3 regions of the Bacillus sp. 37MA genome follow, and region 1 is predicted to be linked to each of the others. Evidence: riboswitches for the same ligand, from Rfam matches in the RefSeq annotation. Region 1 holds a riboswitch; each other region holds the start of a gene.

Region 1 (4,204 bases):
GCTCCGATTTCGGTACCAAGCTCGACAAAACATACGAATAGCTATGATTATGAATCACTTCTTGCTGCGCCAAAATAATCATCAATGCCTGCAAGCTCGAATCTGTTAAATAATCCGCTACTTTCCCCGCATAATCCGTCTGAATACTATCAAGCAGTGCAAGCAGTCCAATCGTTTTCAAAAATGCTTCCCGCTCACAATCTGTCAAACCCGGAAACTGCTTCACATCCGTCCCCATGTTAATCTCAAACGGAGTCCAGAAATTTCCGAGCATCCGCTTATATTTTGGATACGCCCAGTCAAATTTCACATCATCCCAGTTCAACACATTTGACGACCGGCCATTCACAATCGCTGTCGAACGGTTCGGTGCGTCTTTATCCATTAATTTACGCTTTTCAATCATCGTCATGATAAAATCCTCCTTAACTCGAGCACGATTCACATTCGAGCAGCTCAACCGACGTCGAACGAACGTAATACGTCGTCTTCAACCCGTTTTTCCATGCCGATAAATGCAAATCAAGCAATTCTTTCGCTTTAATCGTATTTTGAACATACAAATTCAATGACACACCTTGATCGATATGACGCTGACGCGCTGCATTTTGACGGAGCGTCCACTGCTGGTCGATAAAGTACGCAGACTTGTAGTACCATGTCGTCTCGGAATTCAAGTCTGGAACCGTCACCGGAATTTTGTAATCTTTCTTTTCTTCGGAATAACTCTTCTGGAAAATCGGATCGATACTCGCCGTGCTTCCCGCAATAATCGATGTCGATGAGTTCGGTGCAACAGCCATTAAATAGCCGTTTCGCATCCCATTTTCACGCACATTCGCGCGAAGTTCCTTCCATTCTAAACCTTCATAGCCGCGCACATCAAAATAAGCGCCTGTTTCCCAATCTGATCCGGCAAATAACGGATAAGCCCCTTTTTCTTTCGCTAGTTCCATCGATGCCTCAATCGTCAGGCGGGCAATGTTTTCATAGAGTGAATCCGCGTATTCAACCGCTTCATTTGCTTCCCAGCGAACGCCTTTCAGTGCCAATAGATGATGCCATCCGAACGTACCGAGCCCGATACCGCGATAACGACTGTTTGTCCGCTCCGCCTGTGGAACCGGAATCATATTCAAATCAATGACGTTATCAAGCATACGCACTTGAATACGGACGAGACGATCTAACACATCAGCCGGCACCGCTTTGCCTAAATTGATGGAGGACAAGTTACACACAACGAAATCACCGGGCTTTTTGCGCGTTACAATGACATCGTCTTCAAGCTGAATCGATTCAAATTCCGTCGCACTCATATTCTGGGCGATTTCGGTACACAAATTACTTGAATAAATCATGCCTTCATGTTTGTTTGCATTGCGGCGATTTACTTCATCGCGGTAAAACATGAAGGGGACACCTGTTTCAAGCTGTGAGCGCATAATACGCTTCATAATATCAATCGCCTGAACGGTTTCACGTGATAATCGATCGTCATTTACGCATTGCTCATATTTCGTACGGAACGAACCTTGGCCGCGTTTTTCATCATAATAATCTTCCAGTGAAAAGCCCATCACCGTACGCACTTCATGCGGGTCAAATAAATGCCACTCGCCACGCGCGTCGACTTGTTCCATAAACACATCCGGCAAGCAGATGCCTGTGAAAATATCATGTGCACGGAGACGTTCGTCGCCATTGTTTAATTTCAAATCCAAAAACGGAAAAATATCTTTATGCCAAACGTCCAAATAGACCGCAACCGCTCCTTGGCGCTGGCCGAGCTGATCAACGCTGACTGCTGTGTTATTCAGCTGTTTAATCCAAGGCATGACGCCGCTTGACGCGCCTTTAAACCCACGGATAGAAGAACCGCGGCTCCGTACTTTACCCATGTACACACCGATGCCGCCGCCGTATTTCGATAATGTTGCTACATCCGTATTGCTGTCGTAAATGCCTTGCAAACTGTCATCGACTGTATCGATAAAACAGCTCGACAGCTGTCCGTACGGCTTACCGGCATTAGATAATGTCGGTGTTGCGACTGTCATATATAAGTTGCTCATCGCCCAGTACGATTCAGCAATTTTTTCTAAACGGTTTTCAGTTTCATTTTGCATAAGTGTCATTGCAATAATGAGCCAGCGCTCCTGCGGAAGTTCGGCCGGCGTTTTGTCAAAATCACGTGCAACATAGCGGTCCATCAGCATTTTTAATCCGATATATGTAAATAATTGATCGCGTTTTGGCTGCAATAATTGCCCTATTTTTTCAAGTTCATTTGTTGTGTAAGCGATCGTTAAACGGGGATCGTATAAGCCTTTCTCCGTTAGAATTTGAACGTGAGATGCGAAATCTTTGTAAACTCCTTCGGCCGAAGTCTTACGCTTGGCCGCTTGCTCGCGATACGATTCCTCCAGATGGATGCGTGCAGCAACGAATGTCCAGTATGGCTCTTCTTCATCCAAAAAGCTGAGTGATTCGAGTACCATTGCTTTTGACCAGGCAGAAGCACTATATCCCGGATGCTTGGCTGTCCATCGTTCGCTAACACGGAGAAGCGGACCGATTTTTTCCTGGCCAAATTCGTCTGTTAAATGGTTCAGCATCTGTTCGATTTCTGGAATGATTGTGATTGTCATGTTATTCCTCCTGTTTTGCAAAAAATAAAAAGAGCGATAGATGCAGCCTCTTCGGCTGAGCTATCGCTCTGAATGGGTAAAATGAGGAAACAAACGGAATCCGCCGCTTCCACCTCTCAACCCCCGAAGAAAGTGTCGCTTTCAGAAAAACAGGCAGGTCTCCTGGCTCGTGCGTCGTCCTCTTGCCGCCTTCCCGTTTTCACAGTGGCTTGGCATTCGTCTGCACTTACAGTTGCGGGGACAGCTCCGGCATTTAACCGGATTCCCTTTTAAACCATTATTGGTACCTGCTTTTCATCGCATACTATATATTGTGTTTTTATACTTTTAAAATACTAACATATTGTGTTTGTAATGTACAGAACAAAAATCCGCAAAGAGTGCTCTTTGCGGATTTCATTATTAAGGAGTGCCGATAAAAGAATGGCTCCACACGTTGTACATCGTTATGGCAAATTGTTCACGCGTGATGTTATTTTCAGGATAAAACATAGCGTTTGCTCCACCGCTCATAATACCGTGAGAATAAACAGCATTAATTTCTTCATTCGCCCAATGTTTTGCTGGTACATCATTGAAAATTGAAGACGCCCCTGCTTGAAGATTAAGTGACTGCGTCAAGACACGAGCCATCTGAGCCCGGGTTAACGGCTTATCCGGATTAAACTTCGGCGCTTTGGCAAAAACACCCGCTTCCGTAAGTTTAGCGATCGCTGCATACGACTTCATTTTTGAAGAGACGTCAGAGAATCCTGGATTCGGAGCTGTGCCGGTTTTACCAAGCGCACGCGATAAAATAATCGCTGTTTCTGCGCGGGTAATGTTACTTTTTGGTGCAAATGTACCATCAATGTTTCCGTTAATGATGCCTGCTTCTGCTAGTTTCATAATCGCAATGCGCGCCTGTGAACCTAGTTTACTAATATCAGTAAATGGGTCTTTTCCTTGTTCTGGATCTGGTATTGTGCTATTCTTCCATACTTTGAAAAATTGGTCTGCAAATACTTTGTACCCCGCTTCATTTGGATGAACATCATTTGCATTCGGCAAATATTCAGCTTTAAATGAAGAAGATACGTCTATAAATGTTACACCTTGAGCCTTTGCCGTCGATTCTAACTCACTATTAAAATAGTTAAATGCGATCGTTAAATTCTCTTTCTTTGTTCCTTCTTCCATGCTTGAATACGGGAAATAGTAGCCAAATAGATAAATATCTGCATTCTTGTTTAATGATTTTATTTTTTGGATACTTGCGGTCAGATTTTGGTTTACTTTATTTACAACTTCTAAAGCTTTTAACGGATCATTACTTCCTGTATTTACAAAAGCCAGTAAATCATTCGCTCCTGAAGAAATCGTTACAAGCTCTGCATTTTTAACAGCGGCTTGAACATCAGAACGCTGTAATTTGGTCAATAATCCAGTACTTGTTTCACCTGGAGTGGCATAACTTTTCGTAAATGAGGCAAGTGCTTCCTGATTATCTAACTCATCCGCAATCATGTCGGTATAGCCTGTACCGATTGTCTTGTATGGCGTTTGTCCTGCGG
Region 2 (4,204 bases), 2.4 Mb from region 1:
TCAGACGATGGAATATAGTCCAAACCGCCACGTAAATCGACAGCATGCTGCCTCTCATTCATTTCCATTAATGTTGATGTAAAGATATGAACGGCGGCTCTCGCAGCCATTTGAATACCCGGGCGTCCGGAGCGCAGTGTCTGTGCCATTATCACCTCACTCTTTTTTTCCCATAATTGAAAAATAAAGCGATAGACGAGTGCCACAATTTCAATAAATAATGACGGCAGTTTACACACATTCATCAACCAGATGATTTGTGTAAACGGCGTTGTCAAAATAAATGCGTAGAGAGATGCCGCTCCAGCAAACGCCGCACAGGCTGTTGTCACAGCTTCTTGTATGGACTCTTTATTTGCGTATATAGATAACCAGCCTTCAAAAGAAAAAGCAATTGGCAAAACGCCGGCTAAAATAAACGCAGCCGGCGCCAGTAAAAGTCGAATATATAAAATGAGTGATACACCGCCCAAAAAAACAAATATGGAAGCCATGATCACAACCAAAAACGTTGCAGCTGGTTCTCGCCATATTAAAGAAAGAAACAGCAGCGGTAAACAGATAGCCGCCTTTTCAGCAGGGTGAATGCGAGCGAAACGACTGTTATATGCCGCGCGGTTGAGTACATTCATGATTTCTCTCTTTTCGAACGTGTGCGGATCGTCCCAATTACGTATCCGATTACGCCAGCGCCAATGGCAGCCTGCAATGAAAAAAGAAGACCCTCCGTTTCACCGCCTGGTGGTTCAAAAATGGGTGAGGCCCACGGTTTATAATCCGTTTGAATAGCCGTGATTTTTTCTTCTGCGAGACCGTCTGCTCCGCCAAATTCACTGTCCTGCCACATAAAAAGCGGAATGATAGCAATTGCCGCGGCTAACAAAAATAAGGTGATGTTTTTTTTCATGAGAAATGAACCCCTTTCAGCGATGTACGGTGCTTCTCTAACCAATTAACGGCAGCGGCTGTCAGCAATCCTTCACACACGGCAAGCGATACTTGTGTCACGGCGAAAATGCCCGCAAATTCAAGAAATGATGCATATACTCCGCCCGTTTCAGATGGAAAAGCAAGTGCCAGTTGCAAAGACGTAACTGTATAGGTAACGATATTTGCCGCAAAGGCCGTGAAAAAAGCATTCGTTCCCGCTTTCATTCCGGCTTTTTTCAACATACGGTACACGGCATACGCCGCAAATGGACCGGCAACCGCCATTGAAAAAGCATTCGCACCGAGCGTTGTAATGCCGCCATGCGCAAGCAAAAGAGCCTGAAATAGCAGAACAATCGTACCTAGTACGGTCATTGCTGCTGGTCCAAACATCATCGTGCCAAGTGCTGTCCCGACCGGATGCGAACTACTGCCGGTCACAGAAGGAATTTTTAACGCGGATAAAACAAACGCAAAAGCGCCAGCAAAACCGATCATAAGCTTCGCTTCCGGGTTTTCATCAACAGCTTTTTTTAATGTTTTTAATCCCCATAAAAAAAATGGTATGGTCACGATCCACCAGAAAACAGCCCATCCTATGGGCAAAAACCCTTCCATAATGTGCATCGCTGCCGGTTCTGTGTAAGAATTTAGCCAGAAAAAGACAGCAAGCAATAAAATGATTAATTTATTCATACAGTAGCCTCTTTTCGATTAATTGAACGGGCTGCAGCGACAAAAGCAGCAGCAAATTCTTTGTTGGATGGAAAATAAATGTGTATATCCGGTCACCGTATTAAAGGTTAAACAGCTATCCCGTTTTGCTCCGGACCGCTCTTCAGACTGATAAGCCCTCTGGAAGCCACACACCGGTTAAGGCGGTCAATTCAGTTGTGCACGTGTTGATTTCATTATGATGTGGCGTCGGATAATGTGCACAATATCACTTCTTTGCCAACTCTTCTCATGCATGTCGAACCATCGCAAATAAGAACGTGCCGATTCATTTCGGTTAATTTCTATGTTGACGTATGTCAATCACTCCTTTTTTTGGAAACGCAAAAAGCCCCCGCTTCTTCAATGGAAGCGGGGGCAGAAAATCGCAAAAAAGGCATACTTTATACGCATTCATCCCGTTCTTCCCACCGAAGAATAATGTTTAGGCATTAAAAGCAGGTCTCCTGGCTTGCGGTCCTTTTACTTTTGTCCCCCTTCCCGGTGTATTCACCAGTGGATATGGACAATTTCATCGCGCTTACAGTAGCGGGGGCTGCATCGGATTCACACCGATTTCCCTATTATCCCGGACGTTCAAACTCCGGGCACTTTCAATGTTTCATATTTAGTTTTGTTATTGTAATCAAGAATAGCAGGAAACCCACTATTTTGACAAGGGAAAATTAAGTATTTCAGTAAAAAACTGATTAGTCGTTCATAAACCAGGTAAAAAAAGCGCCAAAGTATCGCGCTTTTTCAATTTAATCATCTGTATCAGTTTCGCCGACTGTTACTTCACCGGTTGCACCGTGTACATACACGTCCGTTTCTGTTTTGCCGTTACGAATCTCAATTTCATAACGGCCGTCGTCAAGCTCGACATTCGTTACGTTACCTTTTACTTTTTTCTTCGCAGCCGCAATCGCTTCTTCTTGTGTAACCGTTACGTTCACCGCCTCGTTATTGTCGTCAAAATCGTCATTGTCGTCATGATCATCACGTTCTGTTTTCAAAATTTCCCCCGTGTTGCCGTCAATGTCGATATCCTCGCTATCTGTATCTACTTCATACACGATTCCATTCCATTCGCGCTCAAGTTCAATGCTTTTGACGACCGCTTTCGTTTCTTTTTCCGCGATCGCCTTCGCTTCTTCCATCGTCAATTTCACATCCACACTCGGCACTTCTGCTTGACTTTTATCTGTTTGAACACCCCACACAGCCCCTCCACCAATAAGTCCTATTGCTAATAATCCGCCTGTCATTGTACGTTTTTTCATGTTGTTTTCCTCCTTGTTTTTTGATCTTGCTTCTATCATAGCCGCGCAAGATGAGAAAATAAGGGTAGAAAAATGAGAGTTTGATGAGAGACATTAATCATCCCATGAAATGGACATAATCTCACCTGAAATAGCATTCACCTGCACGGTTGCCTCGTCACCGTTTGCAAGATCAATATCGACAATAAACGAACCAGCTTCGTCGTCGTCGCCCATTTCAATTTCGTCGATAATACCTGGCACTTCACCGAGCGCAATCTCTCCCGCTTCCGCTTCTGTCAACGGTCCTGATTCCTTCACCGGAGCTGTTTCTTCTCTATGTACATACTGTTCTTCAATCGCTGGCTCTAACATACGGGTCATTTCCTGCAGCTCACCCGTCTCACTGTCGACAATCACCTCATATTCACCTTCCGCCACCTCAATCGTATACACATACTGCCCGTTCCGCTCGGCTGATTTTGTCACCGTGCCGCTATACCTCTCGGCCAGCTGCTCACCCGCATCTGCCATCGTAACGTCCGGTGTCTGAACAGTTTGATATAAGAAGAAAAGAGCCGTAGCTGCTGTTAAGACAACGATTGTGATCCAAACTTTTTTCATTTCTCTTCACTCCGTTTTTTCATTCATTGTAGCCCGGTATTCTGAGATATCGCTGAGAGTGATGATTGCAGTCGTCCCTTTTCCTTCTTCACTTTCTATTTTTACATCTGCTCCGATCGCAACCGCTATATCTTTAGCCAGCGACAGTCCAAGACCGAATCCCCTCGTTTTACGCGAACGCGCTTTATCGACTCGATAAAAACGGTCGAAAATTTTATCGATGTCACTAGATGGAATGCCGATCCCTTTGTCGATGACATGAATTTCATTTTTTTCAACGAGAAGATGTATTTCGTCATCTGAATATTTACGGGCGTTATCGAGAAAAATATATAAAATTTGGCGTAACTTCGAACGATCAGTAATGATCGTAAAGGGTGCATGTACCCCCACATCAATACGTCGATCATACGCTTTTTCAAACGCTTCCGCGGCCTCCTTTACAAATGACGCCACGTGTACAGACTCTTTTTGAATATTCCATGATTCATTGCTCCGCGCAAGCGTTAATAGTTGCTGCGTCAACTCTTTCATCCGCACCGCTTCTTCATGAATTGCTTCAACAGATTCATCAAATAAATCTGGCCGGTCTTTCCCGCGTCGCTTTAACAAATTCGCATACGATTCAACGACCGTTAGCGGAGTCTTCAATTCATGCGACGCATTTTGTACAA
Region 3 (4,204 bases), 840 kb from region 1:
GGATACGGTGTGTACGATTTTTATGATCTCGGTGAATTTGATCAAAAAGGAACAATTGCAACGAAATACGGAAGGAAAGAAGAGCTTGAACAGGCAATTAAAGCATGTCACGATGAAGGTATACTTGTGTACATCGACGTTGTCATGAACCATAAAGCAGGTGCGGATGACAAAGAAACATTCAAAGTCATTGAAGTGGATCAGAAAGACCGGAAAAAAATTATTTCAGAAAAGCCATTTGATATTGAAGGCTGGACGAAATTTACGTTTCCCGGACGAAAAGGCAAATATTCTGATTTTGAATGGACTTTTGAACATTTTAACGGCACGGATTATAATGCAAAAGAAGACCGGACCGGTATTTTTCGCATTGAAGGCGAGCATAAAAAGTGGAATGAAAATGTCGATGATGAATTTGGCAATTATGACTACTTAATGTTTGCGAACATTGATTATAACCACCCGAAAGTGCGTGAAGAAATGATCCGATGGGGTAAGTGGATGGCTAAAACGCTTAATTGTGACGGCTACCGCTTGGATGCCATTAAACATATTGATTATGAATTTATTGATCAATTTACGAAAGAAGTACAGGATGAGCGAGGCAAGGATTTCTTTTTCGTCGGCGAGTTTTGGGTACCAGAACTGGATGATTGTGAACATATGATTAAAGAAGCAGACGGCCGTATTCATTTGTTTGACGTACCGCTTAAATATAATCTATACGGTGCCTCACAGCAAGGTGCTAAGTATGATTTGCGGGAAATATTCAAGGGAACGATCGTTGAAACCTATCCTCAAAACGCGGTCACATTCGTTGATAACCATGATACGCAGCCGAATGAATCGTTGGAATCCTTTTTAGCCGACTGGTTTAAACAAAGCGCTTATGCACTGACACTGCTTCGTAAAGATGGCTACCCATGTGTATTTTATGGGGATTACTATGGTATTGGCGGCGAGAAACCGATCAAAGGTAAAAAAGAAGCGATCGATCCATTATTATATAGTCGATTACATAAAGCATATGGGGATCAAGAAGACTATTTTGACCATCCAAATACAATCGGCTGGGTGCGGCGCGGCGTTGAAGAAATCGAACGTTCAGGCTGCGCTGTTGTCATTAATAACAGCGAGGAAGGCGGTCAAAAAAGAATGTTTGTCGGTGAAGAACGTGCCGGAGAAAAATGGGTTGATTTCGTGAAAACGCGTGAAGACATTATTGAAATTGATGAAGGTGGCTGGGCAACATTCCCGGTTAATGCAGGCGGCGTTTCTGTCTGGGGACTACCAGAGAAAGATGTCGAATAAAGTTGACACAAAAAAAAGTGCATGATAGAATCTTCGTAATCATTAAAAAGAATATATACTCTTATAAAGAGCGGCGGAGGGACTGGCCCTATGAAGCCCGGCAACCATCAGAAATGAAAGGTGCTAATTCCAGCAAAGCATGATCGCTTTGGGAAATGAGAGGTTTATGATGAAATAAACTTCCTGTTTTCGAGTAGGAAGTTTTTTAATTTAATACAAGCATATGGTGAAATGCAGCAGTTCAGCATTTCTTAAAAGGGAAGTCCGGTGAAAGTCCGGTACGGTCGCGCCACTGTAATGGGGAGTTTTTCATAAAACCACTGTTTCATTTGAAATGGGAAGGAATGAAAAACGCTGAACCAGAGTCAGGAGACCTGCCATATGTACGCACTTTTTATGCTCTACGCGTTATAGAGAGGAGTGGTCGAAAATGATGAATGCCGCGATGTATGATGATCTCAATCCCGGTTGATTTATATTCTGCTCTCTTTCTGTTACAGAAAGAGAGCTTTTTTATGGAAATCACCATAATTTGAGGGAAATCATCTTACAGGAGTGAAGAAAATGAACAGTTATTTAACGTCAGTATCGGGATACCCGCGCATTGGAGAAAAAAGAGAATGGAAACGGTCTATTGAAAAATACTGGTCCGGTGAAACGAAACAAACGGATTTTTTGCAGGAAATGAAAGAACTTCGCCTTGGCTATTTACGCATCCAGAAAGAAAAAGGAATCGACATGATTCCGGTCGGAGACTTTAGTTTTTATGATCATGTCCTTGATACGGCTTCGATGTTTGGCCTTGTACCGGAACGTTTTGAATACGATGGAGGCAGTGTATCGCTTGATCTATATTTTCAAATGGCACGCGGGTCAAAACAAGCTGTAGCTATGGAAATGACCAAATGGTTTAATACAAACTATCACTATATCGTTCCGGAATTAAACAAATGCACGCCATTGCTTGTGCATAATCGTCCGCTTGACCTGTTTTTAGAAGCAAAAAATGAAGCGGGTATTACAGGGAAGCCTGTGGTCATTAGCCCGTTCACATTTGTGAAGCTAGGAAAGGGCTATACGCCAGAAGAATTTGGATCCACTGTTTATGCGCTGCTGCCGCATTATGAAACGGTCATTCGTGAGTTAAGTGAAGCAGGTGCTGATTGGATTCAAATTGACGATCCATCGCTACAATTCACGCTGACAGAAGAAGAAAAAGAAATTGTTACAAATGTATACGATGCTCTTTCAAAAGCGAAAGGAACGAGTCGCCTTCTTATTCAGACGTATTTTGATTCAATCGATGACTACACGTTTGTCACGTCACTTCCAGTTGACGGGTTCGGGCTTGATTTTGTTCATGATCGGGGAGAAAATGCATCAAGCATTGAAGAAAAGGGGTTTCCGGAAGAAAAAGTTCTTTTTGCCGGTGTGATTAACGGACGAAATATTTGGAGAGCGGATGTGCGTGAACAGTGGGAGCTGCTAAAATCACTTACAGCCCATACGAGTGAAGAACGTCTAATCATACAGCCATCATGCAGCCTTTTGCACGTGCCGGTTACGACAGAATCGGAAGCGAAAATGCCTGAATTTCTAAAAGAGGGACTCGCGTTTGCGAACGAAAAGCTGGATGAACTTCAATTATTGCAATCAGCGCTTCGTGAAAAAGAATTGCTGAATTATGTAGCACCTGTTATTCCAGGAAGAGATAGTGTTCACGTTCAAAAAGAAGTGAAGCAAGCGGAACTTGATACAGGAGACAGGTCACGTCCATTTGCTGAACGACAAGTATTACAGCGTGAAAAGTTCCAGCTGCCTTTATTACCGACAACGACGATTGGAAGTTTCCCACAAACAACAGAAGTAAGGAAAAAACGTCAGCAATGGCGTAAAAATGAACTATCAGCAGCTGATTATGCGTCGTTTATCAAACAGGAAATGAAAAAGTGGATTGACATTCAAGAAAAGCTGGATCTCGATGTTCTCGTTCACGGTGAATTTGAACGGACGGACATGGTTGAATTTTTTGGTGAAAAGCTGAAAGGTTTTTATTTTACACAGTTTGCCTGGGTGCAGTCGTACGGCTCGCGTTGTGTAAAGCCGCCGGTTATTTACGGGGATGTTGATTTTATTAATGAGCTGACAGTAAAAGAAACCGTATATGCACAGTCTTTGACAAGCCGTCCTGTAAAAGGAATGCTGACAGGGCCGGTGACGATTTTTAACTGGTCATTCGTTCGTGAAGATGTGCCAAAGGCGACCGTGATGAATCAAATTGCGCTTGCTCTTCGGAAAGAAGTAAAAGCACTTGAAACACAGGGCATCCATATGATTCAAGTGGATGAACCGGCGATCCGAGAAGGGCTTCCGTTGAAAAAACGAAATGAGCAAGAGTATCTTAATTACGCGGTCAAGGCATTTAAGTTATCTGTCTCAACGGTGGAGCCAGACACGCAAATTCACACGCATATGTGCTATTCTGATTTTGAAAAGATCATTGACAGCATTTCTGCGATGGATGCGGACGTTATTTCAATTGAAACGTCAAGAAGCCATGGCGAGTTGATCAGCGCATTTGAAAGCTACCATTATGATAAAGAAATCGGGCTTGGTGTCTATGACATTCACAGTCCGCGGGTGCCGATGAAAGAAGAAATAATTCAAAACATCAGTCGTGCGTTACGCGTACTTGATCCGAAGCAATTTTGGGTCAATCCGGATTGTGGACTGAAGACACGTAAAGAAGAAGAAACAATCGCTGCCTTAAAGGTGATGGTCGAAGCGGCAAAAGAAGTGCGTGAACAAATAAAAGCCAGCGTTTAATGAAAAAGGTTCCTGCATTCGCAGGAACCTTTTAGCCTGCAGACAAAAGCTTCATTTTGAAAGCGAT

Evidence for each region. Region 1 has a riboswitch for cobalamin ahead of A3M5_RS0115510 (ribonucleoside-diphosphate reductase subunit alpha). Riboswitches for the same ligand answer to the same signal wherever they lie in the genome.
Region 2: it holds a riboswitch for cobalamin, as region 1 does, so the genes downstream of both, A3M5_RS0102365 (energy-coupling factor ABC transporter permease) here and A3M5_RS0115510 (ribonucleoside-diphosphate reductase subunit alpha) in region 1, are expected to answer to the same signal.
Region 3: it holds a riboswitch for cobalamin, as region 1 does, so the genes downstream of both, metE (5-methyltetrahydropteroyltriglutamate--homocysteine S-methyltransferase) here and A3M5_RS0115510 (ribonucleoside-diphosphate reductase subunit alpha) in region 1, are expected to answer to the same signal.

The regions. Positions count from the first base shown of each region.
Region 1 is NZ_KB889752.1:2,799,973-2,804,176, forward strand. Features, by position in the region: gene A3M5_RS0115505 (ribonucleotide-diphosphate reductase subunit beta) at 1-412, opposite strand, end outside; gene A3M5_RS0115510 (ribonucleoside-diphosphate reductase subunit alpha) at 426-2,618, opposite strand; cobalamin riboswitch at 2,787-2,957, opposite strand; gene A3M5_RS0115520 (S-layer homology domain-containing protein) at 3,054-4,204, opposite strand, start outside.
Region 2 is NZ_KB889752.1:436,196-440,399, reverse strand. Features, by position in the region: gene A3M5_RS23585 (energy-coupling factor transporter transmembrane component T family protein) at 1-632, opposite strand, end outside; gene A3M5_RS0102370 (energy-coupling factor ABC transporter substrate-binding protein) at 629-907, opposite strand; gene A3M5_RS0102365 (energy-coupling factor ABC transporter permease) at 904-1,626, opposite strand; cobalamin riboswitch at 2,085-2,275, opposite strand; gene A3M5_RS0102360 (PepSY domain-containing protein) at 2,409-2,927, opposite strand; gene A3M5_RS23580 (PepSY domain-containing protein) at 3,021-3,530, opposite strand; gene A3M5_RS0102350 (sensor histidine kinase) at 3,537-4,204, opposite strand, start outside.
Region 3 is NZ_KB889752.1:3,642,791-3,646,994, forward strand. Features, by position in the region: gene A3M5_RS0120065 (alpha-amylase) at 1-1,311, shown strand, start outside; SAM riboswitch class I at 1,370-1,473, shown strand; cobalamin riboswitch at 1,519-1,707, shown strand; gene metE (5-methyltetrahydropteroyltriglutamate--homocysteine S-methyltransferase) at 1,876-4,137, shown strand.